Regions from separate parts of the Nocardia sp. NPDC058176 genome, predicted to be linked through region 3. Evidence: riboswitches for the same ligand, from Rfam matches in the RefSeq annotation. Region 3 holds a riboswitch; each other region holds the start of a gene.
What was found. A riboswitch is a leader RNA that binds a small molecule or an ion and turns the genes downstream of it on or off. The one in region 3 is predicted to bind S-adenosylmethionine.

Region 1: another riboswitch for S-adenosylmethionine. It lies ahead of ACFVVM_RS34030 (bifunctional o-acetylhomoserine/o-acetylserine sulfhydrylase); the one in region 3 lies ahead of ACFVVM_RS15515 (ABC transporter substrate-binding protein).
Region 2: another riboswitch for S-adenosylmethionine. It lies ahead of ACFVVM_RS23245 (aminotransferase class V-fold PLP-dependent enzyme); the one in region 3 lies ahead of ACFVVM_RS15515 (ABC transporter substrate-binding protein).

What each region holds. Positions count from the first base shown of each region.
Region 1 is NZ_JBHVVA010000014.1:30,058-33,324, forward strand. Features, by position in the region: gene ACFVVM_RS34025 (homoserine O-acetyltransferase) at 1-239, opposite strand, end outside; gene ACFVVM_RS34030 (bifunctional o-acetylhomoserine/o-acetylserine sulfhydrylase) at 281-1,597, opposite strand; SAM riboswitch class IV at 1,680-1,790, opposite strand; gene ACFVVM_RS34035 (NADP-dependent isocitrate dehydrogenase) at 2,073-3,267, shown strand, end outside.
Region 2 is NZ_JBHVVA010000004.1:419,468-422,734, forward strand. Features, by position in the region: gene ACFVVM_RS23235 (Pls/PosA family non-ribosomal peptide synthetase) at 1-405, opposite strand, end outside; gene ACFVVM_RS23240 (MarR family winged helix-turn-helix transcriptional regulator) at 562-996, opposite strand; SAM riboswitch class IV at 1,237-1,351, shown strand; gene ACFVVM_RS23245 (aminotransferase class V-fold PLP-dependent enzyme) at 1,400-2,716, shown strand; gene ACFVVM_RS23250 (excalibur calcium-binding domain-containing protein) at 2,971-3,267, shown strand, end outside.
Region 3 is NZ_JBHVVA010000002.1:646,060-649,326, reverse strand. Features, by position in the region: gene ACFVVM_RS15525 (MFS transporter) at 1-196, opposite strand, end outside; gene ACFVVM_RS15520 (FMN-dependent NADH-azoreductase) at 174-800, opposite strand; SAM riboswitch class IV at 1,016-1,131, shown strand; gene ACFVVM_RS15515 (ABC transporter substrate-binding protein) at 1,178-2,338, shown strand; gene ACFVVM_RS15510 (ABC transporter permease) at 2,338-3,267, shown strand, end outside.

The DNA of each region.
Region 1 (3,267 bases), on a different contig from region 3:
GGCGCGCCGGGGCCGATCATGCCCTCCCACCAGCCGGGCTGGTCGTTGTCGGCACTGGTGATGACGTGCGAGTCGCCGGTGAGGGCGTGCTCGACGAGCACCACATTGTCCAGGGTGGGCGAGAGCTCACCCCAGCGTTGCACCGCCAGCCGCACATCGGGGACGACGGCGCCGTTCTCCAGCGCCACCTCCCCGATGGCGACCACGCCGAGTCGCCCGTCCGGCGGCGGCAGGGCCACTCCGGTTCCGGGACGGGCGATCGGCGATTCGGTGCTCACAGTCACGTGCGCGCCGCCGCGAATCCGGCCGCCAGATCGGCCAGGATGTCGTCGATGCCCTCGATGCCGACGGCGAGCCGGACCAGGCCGGGCTTGACGCCCGCGGCCAGCTGCTCTTCCGGCGTCAACTGCGAATGCGTGGTCGACGCCGGGTGAATCACGAGGGAACGCACATCACCGATGTTAGCGACATGGCTGTGCAGGCTGAGCGCGTCCACGAACTTCTTGCCCGCGTCGACGCCACCGGCCAGCTCGAAGGCCACGATCGCGCCCGCGCCCTTGGGCGCCAGCTGCTTGGCCCGCTCGTGCCAGGGCGAGGTCTCGAGGCCCGCGTAGTGCACCACGTCGACGCCCGGCTGCTCGGCGACGAACTTCGCGACCACCTCGGCATTGGCCACGTGCCGCTCGACGCGCAGGCTCAGCGTCTCGATGCCCTGGGCGATGAGGAAGGCGTTGAACGGCGACACCGCCGAGCCCAGGTCGCGCAGCAGCTGCACACGGGCCTTGAGCGCGAAGGCGGGCGCGCCCAGGTCGGCGAAGACCGCGCCGTGGTAGCTGGGGTCGGGCTCGGTGAAGCCGGGGAAGCGGGGCTTGCCGTCGGCGTCGCGCACGGTCCAGTCGAAGGTGCCGCCGTCGACGATCACGCCCGCCACCGCGGCGCCGTGGCCGCCCAGGTACTTGGTGGCCGAGTGCACGACGATGTCGGCGCCGTGGGCCAGCGGCTGGATCAGGTACGGGGTCGCGACGGTGTTGTCGACGATCAGCGGCAGGCCCGCGGCGTGCGCGACACCGGCGATGCCGGGGATGTCGAAGACCGCGCTGCTCGGGTTGGCGATGGTCTCGCCGTAGAAGGCCTTGGTGTTGGGCCGGATCGCGGCTTCCCACTGCGCCAGGTCGTCGGGGTCCTCCACGAAGGAGACCTCGATGCCGAGCTTGGGCAGCGAGTAGTGGAACAGGTTGTAGGTGCCGCCGTAGAGGTGCGGGCTGGACACGATGTGGTCGCCCGCGCCCGCCAGGTTCAGGATCGCGAAGGTCTCGGCGGCCTGGCCGGAGGCCACCAGCAGCGCCGCGACGCCGCCTTCGAGCGCGGCGACGCGCTGCTCCACCGCGTCCTGGGTGGGGTTCATGATCCGGGTGTAGATGTTGCCCGGTTCGGCGAGACCGAACAGCGCGGCGGCGTGGTCGGTGTCGCGGAAGGTGTAGGAGGTGGTCTGGTAGATCGGCAGGGCCCGCGCGTTGGTCGCTGCGTCAGGGGCCTGGCCCGCGTGGACCTGCTTGGTCTCGAACGACCAGTTCTCGGGCAGGGCAGAGTCGGACATGTCGGTGCTCCAGGGGGTTGTTCGCCGGGTATCTCGTCAGATGGGTCGGATCGACGGACAACAACACATGGTGGCCTCCTCGAATGCGCGCTTGCCCTCGACCTTCGAGAGCCCGGTCATCACCCGGAGCACCCCACCGCAGCTGGAGGGTTGCCGACCAGCGAGCCGGGGCTTGGCGCTGGTACTCATGACCTTGCCGTCATGTTAACCGGACATCTCGCCCGCGCGGAAATTTCCCCCGATTTCGTCGAGAAGATCACTGGCCCGCGCGGCGTGTTGCCGCCGCGGTCCCGCACAGCGGGCCCTCCCATCGCGGTGAGGTCGGTGGCAGCAGTACGCTTGTCTTGTTTGCACCACACGTCCCGCAGACAACGCGGGGCATATACGTTGTCTGTTGGAACAGCTGGGGTCCGCTCACAAGCGTGTTCGCCTGGCCGTGCAATGAGGGCACCATCCTAGGAGGACACGAAGATCCATGTCCAAGATCAAGGTTGAAGGTACCGTCGTAGAACTCGACGGCGACGAGATGACTCGGATCATCTGGCAGTTCATCAAGGACAAGCTGATCCATCCGTATCTCGACGTGAACCTCGAGTACTACGACCTCGGCATCGAGTATCGCGACAAGACAGACGACCAGGTCACCGTCGACGCCGCGAACGCCATCAAGAAGCACGGCGTCGGCGTGAAGTGCGCCACCATCACCCCGGACGAAGATCGGGTGAAGGAGTTCGGCCTCAAGAAGATGTGGCGCTCGCCCAACGGCACCATCCGAAACATTCTGGGTGGCACCATCTTCCGCGCGCCGATCATCATCTCCAACGTGCCCCGCCTGGTGCCCGGCTGGACCAAGCCGATCATCATCGGCCGTCACGCCTTCGGCGACCAGTACCGTGCCACCGACTTCAAGGTCTACGAGGCGGGCACCGTCACGCTGACCTTCACGCCGGAGGACGGCAGCGAGCCGATCGTGCACGAGGTCGTGAAGATGCCCGAAGACGGCGGCGTCGTCATGGGCATGTACAACTTCAAGAAGTCGATCGTGGACTTCGCGCGGGCCTCGTTCAACTACGGCCTGCAGCAGAACTACCCGGTGTATCTCTCCACCAAGAACACCATCCTCAAGGCCTACGACGGCATGTTCAAGGACACCTTCCAGGAAGTCTTCGACGCCGAGTTCAAGGCCGAGTTCGACGCGGCGGGCCTGACCTACGAGCACCGCCTGATCGACGACATGGTCGCCTCCTCCATGAAGTGGGAGGGCGGCTACGTCTGGGCGTGCAAGAACTACGACGGCGACGTCCAGTCCGACACCGTGGCCCAGGGCTTCGGCTCGCTCGGCCTGATGACCTCGGTGCTGCTCACCCCGGACGGCCGCACCTGTGAGGCCGAGGCCGCGCACGGCACCGTCACCCGGCACTTCCGCCAGCACCAGCAGGGCAAGCCGACCTCGACCAACCCGATCGCGTCGATCTTCGCCTGGACCCGAGGGCTGGAACACCGCGGCAAGCTGGACAACACCCCCGAGGTGATCGGCTTCGCGCAGGCGCTCGAAGACGTCGTCATCAAGACCGTCGAGGGTGGGCAGATGACCAAGGATCTCGCGCTGCTCGTCGGCGGGGATCAGGGCTACCTGAGCACCGAGGAGTTCCTCGGCGCCCTGGACGCCA
Region 2 (3,267 bases), on a different contig from region 3:
GATGCCGTCGCCGGTGGCGATCGCGCTCACTCGCGCCTCGCCGAAGACCAGTTTGGCCCGTTCCTCCGGGTCGTCGGCGTCGACGGGGACATAGGCGGCGCCGCAGTAGAGCACGGCCAGGATCGTCACGTAGAGCGCGGCGCTGCCGGAGGGCATCCGCACGCCGACCCGGTCGCCGGGGCGAACGCCCGCCGCGGTCAGCTCGGTCATCCTGGACTCGATCGCGGCGATCAGTTCCAGGTAGCTGAGCACGACCGTGCCGTCGTCGATGGCAGGCGCGTCGGGATGGGCGAGTGCGGTGCTGGTCAGGATGTCGACCAGGGTGCGCGGCGGTGCGGCGAGGTCGGCGCGCAGCAGCGGATCGCGCAACGTCCCCGTCGCGGCCTCGGTGCGTGGCTCGAGCATGGCGATCGGTCCACCTCTCATCGGTTGACCCCCATCGGTGGTGTCTGTTGTTTCACGGCCGGGTTACCAGGGGGCAAACGGGATGGTCACCGGATGCCAACGGTACTCGCCGGATGGTGTGGCCCACGGCAACCGCGGGCGGGCGTCGTCGCGGGATCACGACGCCGCGGGCGGCGGCTCGTCGAGTGCGGTGCGGGCCAGCCGGTGCAGGGCGGCCTGCTCGTCGGCGTCCAGTGGCGCCAGGACGCGGGCGGTGGCCTCGGCGATGATCTTGTCGGTGCGCTTGCACTGCTTGCGTCCGGCCTCGGTGATCCGCAGCCGGTACTTGCGCCGGTCCTTGCCGTCGCGGGTGCGTTCGACCAGGTCGGCGCGCTCGAGCGCGTCGATGAGGCGGACCACTTCGCTGCGGTCGATGCCGAGCGCGTCGCCCACCTTCTTCTGGGTGAGGTCGGCGTTCTCCGCGATGAAGGTGAGTACCCAGTGATCGCGCAGTGGGATGCCGATCTCGGCGTGCAGTGCCTTGGTGAGCCGTCCGAGCGCGTACACCGGGTAGCGCGGCAGGCCGCGGACGGAGTTCGTGTTCGTGGACATGTCGGCCACCCTAGCAAATAGTGGGGGAAATCAATCATTTGGGATGTCCATGATCGGGAGTGTCGACTGTTTCGGTGGATGTGGTAGAGGGGCAATTCGGTGGCAATCCGGCCGGGTGCGCACCGTCACGTGCGGTGTGTTCGCCAGAAGATGTTGCGGTGCAAGGGATTCCGGGCGGTCGGTTCCGGCTCGCCGAAAGGTGGTTGACATCCTCGGCGCTCGTCTGTCACTCTCGATGCAGGTCACGAGTACCAGCGACAAGCCCCGGCTAGCTGGTCGGCAACCCTCCTCCGCGGTGGGGTGCTCCGGGTGACGACCAGGCCGCCGTCCGCTGTGGGCGCGGCAAGCGCGGACTCTTGCACCCATTTCGGGAACGAGTCCCTGAGCCGACGGGATACTCCTGATGACTGCTGTGATCGACCCCACCTGTGCCCTGGCGACCGTCTCCGGCGCCGACCTCCAGGTTCCGCTCGTGCAGGGCGGCACCAGCACCTACGCCAACTTCGACTATGCCGCGAGCGCACCCGCGTTGCGGCAGGTCACCGACCGGATCTCGCAGCTGCTGCCGTACTACGCCAGCGTGCACCGCGGCGCCGGCTACGCCTCGCGGATCTCCACCGAGTGCTACGAGGCCTCGCGCGGCGCCGTCGCCCGGTTCCTCGACGCCGCCGACGACCAGGTCGTCGTGTTCACCCGCAACACCACCGACTCGCTGAACCTGCTGGCCGGATGCGTGCCGGGGGAGACCGTGGTCCTCGACATCGAGCACCACGCCAACTTCCTGCCGTGGACCGCGCACGGGCGCCGCGTCGTCGAGGCCGCCGACACCGTCGAGGAGACGATCCGGCGGGTCGTCGCCGAACTGTGCAGCAAGCCCGCCGCGCTGCTCGCGATCACCGGGGCGTCCAATGTCACCGGTGAGGTGCTGCCGCTGGAGCGCCTGGCCACCATCGCCCACCTGTGCGGTGCGCGGATCCTCGTCGACGCCGCCCAGCTGGCGCCGCATCGCCGGATCTCCCTGCGCGAGACCGGCATCGACTACCTCGCCTTCTCCGGGCACAAGCTGTACGCGCCGTTCGGCGCCGGTGTGCTCGTCGGCCGACGGGACTGGCTGGACGCGGGCGAGCCGCATCTGGCCGGCGGTGGTGCGGTGCGCGAAGTCGGTGTGGCGCAGGTCGAATGGGCGCCCGCGCCGCAGCGGCACGAGGCCGGATCGCCGAATGTGCTCGGCGCGGCCGCCATCGCCGCCGCCTGTGACGCGCTGGCCGCGTTCGATCCCGCCGAACTCATCGAGCACGAACGCTTCCTGGCCGATCGCCTGCGCGACGGGCTCACCGCGATTCCCGGGGTCTCGCTGGTCAACATCTGGTCCGACAGCGCCGATTCCGTCGGGATCGTCGCCTTCACCGTCACCGACCACGCCCCCGGCAAGGTCGCCGCCTACCTCTCCGCCGAACACGCCATCGGCGTCCGCGACGGCCGCTTCTGCGCCCACCCCCTGCTCGCGAGCCTCGGCCTCGACGCCGCCCTGCGCGCCAGCATCGGCCTCGGCACCACCGCCGCCGATGTGGACCGGTTGATCGGCGCCATCGCGACGTTTGTCGAATCCGGTCCCTCGTGGGAGTACGCCACCACCGACGGTCTGTGGAATCCGACCCCCGAAACCCGCCCCCTCACCGCCGATTCGCCCGCGGGCGCGGCACCCTGCCTGATCGGCTGAACGGGTGAGGCCTCGGCGTCGTCGTGAGTTCGGCGTCGGCTGACCCCGGGCCACTGTGGATCCAAACGAATCTTGGCCGCTGAGAGGTGTTCTCGGCGGTCGAGTTCGTTCAGCGGGCAAGTGGCACGATGTCCTGACGATTCGGGCTCGCCCGTCGCGAATTTGCAGGTTTAGAACCATGCTGAATGGGTAACGCACGTCGGGTCGGTCGCGATCAAACCCCTATAGCTTGCTCGTCCACTCAAGGGGAGATTGTGACTCGACCGATTCAGTCGCCCGATCCATGGGCTCGCCCGCCCCGGCAGCCGGACAAGAAGCGGCGCTGGCCCGTTGTTGCCGGGATCGGCGCGGCCGGTGTGGTCGGACTCCTCGTTGGCGTCGGAGTCGGTGAAGAGGAGTCCTCGGTCGCCCAAACCACGACGATCACGTTGGTCGAAACCGTCACTGCCACATCGGCACCGACGACCACCTCCACCGACCCGGCCACGCCGACGGCCGAACCGACACCGACCGCCGAGGTGACACCGACCGCCACCGAGGACTTCCCGGTA
Region 3 (3,267 bases):
CGAGCCCGAAGGCAGTGGTCGTCCAGGTCGCCGCGGCGCGGGAGGTGTCCCACACCTGGGCCAGGTCGCCGAGCACCGGCAGCACCACGTACAGCTGGCCGACGACGAGAATCCCTACGGCACAGATCGTCGCGACTGTTCTCCCCGTCGGCGCCCACCCCCGCACCGCCGCTTCAGTAGTCGGCGGCGAGCTCACGGGCCCGCTCCTGCGCCGCCGCGAACCCGACCTGCGGATCCTCGGTGAGCACGGTGGGCGCGAACCGGATCTCGGCGACGTCCTTCACGCCGACGAAGCGCAGCCAGTCCTGCACGAACGGGGTGGCGAAGTCGTTGCCGAACTGGATCGGCACGCCCGGCTGGTGCACGCCACTGGTGTAGACGGTGACCGCGCGCTTGCCCTCGAGCAGCCCGGAGTAGCCGACCTCGGGATCGAAGCCGAAGGCCCAGCCCGGCTGGGTGACGATGTCGACGTACTGCTTGAGGATGTAGGGCACGCCGTGGTTCCAGATCGGGATGTTGAACACGTAGAGGTCGGCGGCGGCGAAGCGGTCGAAGACGGTGCGTGCCTGCTCCCAGGCGGCCACCTGTTCTGGCGTCTGCTCCGAGCCGGTGAACACCGCCAGCTTGGCGGCCGCGGCGTCGGTGCCGAACTCGGGCAGCCCGGCTTCGAACAGATCGAGGGTGTCGACTTGCAGCCCGGAATCCTTCGCGGCGAGGGTTTCGATGAAAGTCTGTGCGATAGCGCGTGATTGGCTGAATTCGCCACGGGCGGACGCGTTGATGTGCAGCACGGTGGTCATAGCACTAGAGGTACCGACCTGGGCCGACGGCGACAATGATTTGTCGCAGGCTGCGCTGATCCCGCCCCGGGACCCGAACTTTTGTCTCGAGCTGATCTGAAGCTGGGCGCGTGTCCATTGCCGCAGCTAGCTCCGTATCCGCCTGTCCGGGAACCACATCGGGTACCCACTCGACCGGCCGGACATGCGTGCGAGTGCTGCTACATTTCGACCACGGTCACGAGTATCAGCACGTTCGAGCCCCGGCTCGCTGATCGGCAACCCTCGCTTGGCGGTGGGGTGCCCCGGGTGACGACCAGGCGATATCGATCAGATAGCGCAAGCGCTTGGATTCTCGCATTTGTCGTGCGCTGATTCATCATCTCTAAGGAAGAGCAATGAGCAAGTTTTCGGTCGGTTCGCGCCGCCGTTTCAAGATCATCGCCGGAGCCCTCGCGGCCGTGACCGTGGCGGCCGCGGTGGTCGGTTGCAGCGATGACAGCACCGAAGCGGGCGAGGGCACCGTGTACTTCGGCGTCTCCGGTCCGCGCACCGGCCCGTCGGCCGAGTACGGCAGGCTGTGGCAGCAGGGCTTCGACCTGGCGCTGGAGGAGATCAACGCGGCGGGCGGCATCGACGGCCGCAAGGTCGAGCTCAAGTGGGAGGACTCGCAGTCCGATCCCAAGCAGACCGTGCCGATCGCCACCAAGTTCGTCGACGACAAGTCCATCATCGCCGAGCTGGGCGATTTCTCCTCGCCCGCCTCGATCGCGGCCTCGCCGATCTACAACCGCGGCAAGCTCGTGCAGTACGGCTTCACCAACTCCGCGGTGGACTTCACCAAGGGCGGCGACTACTCGTGGAGCCCGTCGATCACCCTCGACGTGTTCCAGGAGCGCAATGCCGAGTGGGTGTCGAAGAAGGCCAAGAAGGTCTCGGTGGTCTACCTCGAAACCGACTGGGGTAAGCAGGCTTTCGGGTTCTTCGAGCGGTTCGCCAAGGAGAAGGGCGTCGAGATCGCCTACTCCTCGCCGATCCTGCCCGACTCCACCGACGTCAAGCCGATCCTGATCAAGGGCCGGGAGGCGAACCCGGACGCCTTCGTGCACCTGGGCTACGGTCCCGACGGCGCGCTGGTGGTCAAGCAGCTGCGTGACGTGGGCTTCGACGGCCAGTTCTTCGGCGGCCAGAACACCCCGCAGTTCATCGAGCTGGCAGGCAAGGCGGCCGAGGGCGACATCGTCAACGGCATCTTCAGCCCCGCCGATCCCGATCCGAAGACCCAGGAGTTCGTCACCAAGTTCCGGGCCAAGTTCAACACCGACCCGGGCGACTTCAACGTCTACGCCTACGACGCGCTCAACGTGCTGGTGCAGGCGGCCAAGAAGGGCGGCGCCACCCGCGAGGGCATCCTCGAGGGCTTGAAGACCGAAACCCAGTTCACCGGAATCGGTCTCGGCACCTTCGCTTTCGACCAGGAGACGCGTCGCCCGCAGGGTGTGGCTCCGCGTGAGCTGGTGCTGCAGGAAGGCAAGTTCGTGCCGACCGGCAATCGCTGATGTTCGACACCCTGATCGCCGGTGTGGTCCACGGCAACGCGTACGCGCTGCTCGCCGTGGGCATCACCCTCATCTTCGGCGTCACCAACGTCATCAATTTCGCGCACGGCGCGGTGTTCGCCCTCGGCTCCATCCTGGGCTGGTGGTTCATCGCCGAGCAGGGCTTCCCGTTCTGGCTGACCGTCATCCTGGTGGTCGCGATCACCGCGATCGTCGGCATCCTGATCGACCTGCTCGCGGTGCATCCGCTGCGCAAGGCACCGGCCATCGCGGCGCTGCTGGCCACGGTGGCGGCCGGTTTGATCATCGAGAACCTGACCCAGATCGTCTTCGGACCGGACACCCGTCCGTTCCCACAGGTATTGCCCACCAACAACTTCCAGCTCGGCGGCGTCCGTTTCGGCACCTCCGATCTGGTGATGTTCGCGATCACCATCGTGGTCATGCTCGGGCTGGCCGGGTTCCTCCGGTTCAGCCGCTACGGCCTGGCCATCCGCGCCACCGCGCAGGACCCGGATGCCGCCGCGCAGATGGGGATCGGGGTCTCGCGGATCAAGCTGCTCGCCTTCGCCATCGCCTCCGGGCTCGGTGGGCTCGCGGGCATCTTCGTCGGCATCTACAACTCGAACATCTCCCCGCACAGCGGCATGCTCGCCGGGCTCACCGGGTTCGTCGCGGCCACCATCGGCGGCCTCGGGTCGATCCCGGGCGCGGTGATCGGCGGCTTCGCCCTCGGCATCGTGGAGGCCTTCGGCATCTACACCTTCGGCGACGGCTACCGCGATCTGATCACCTTCGGCGTGCTGGTGGCGTTCCTGATCCTGCGGCCCGGCGGCCTGCTGGCCAAGGTGCCCGCGATCAGCGCCGAACCGCTCACCGGCACCTTCCTCGGCCTCGGGCGGCAACTCAGGGTCCGCTGGTGGCACGCG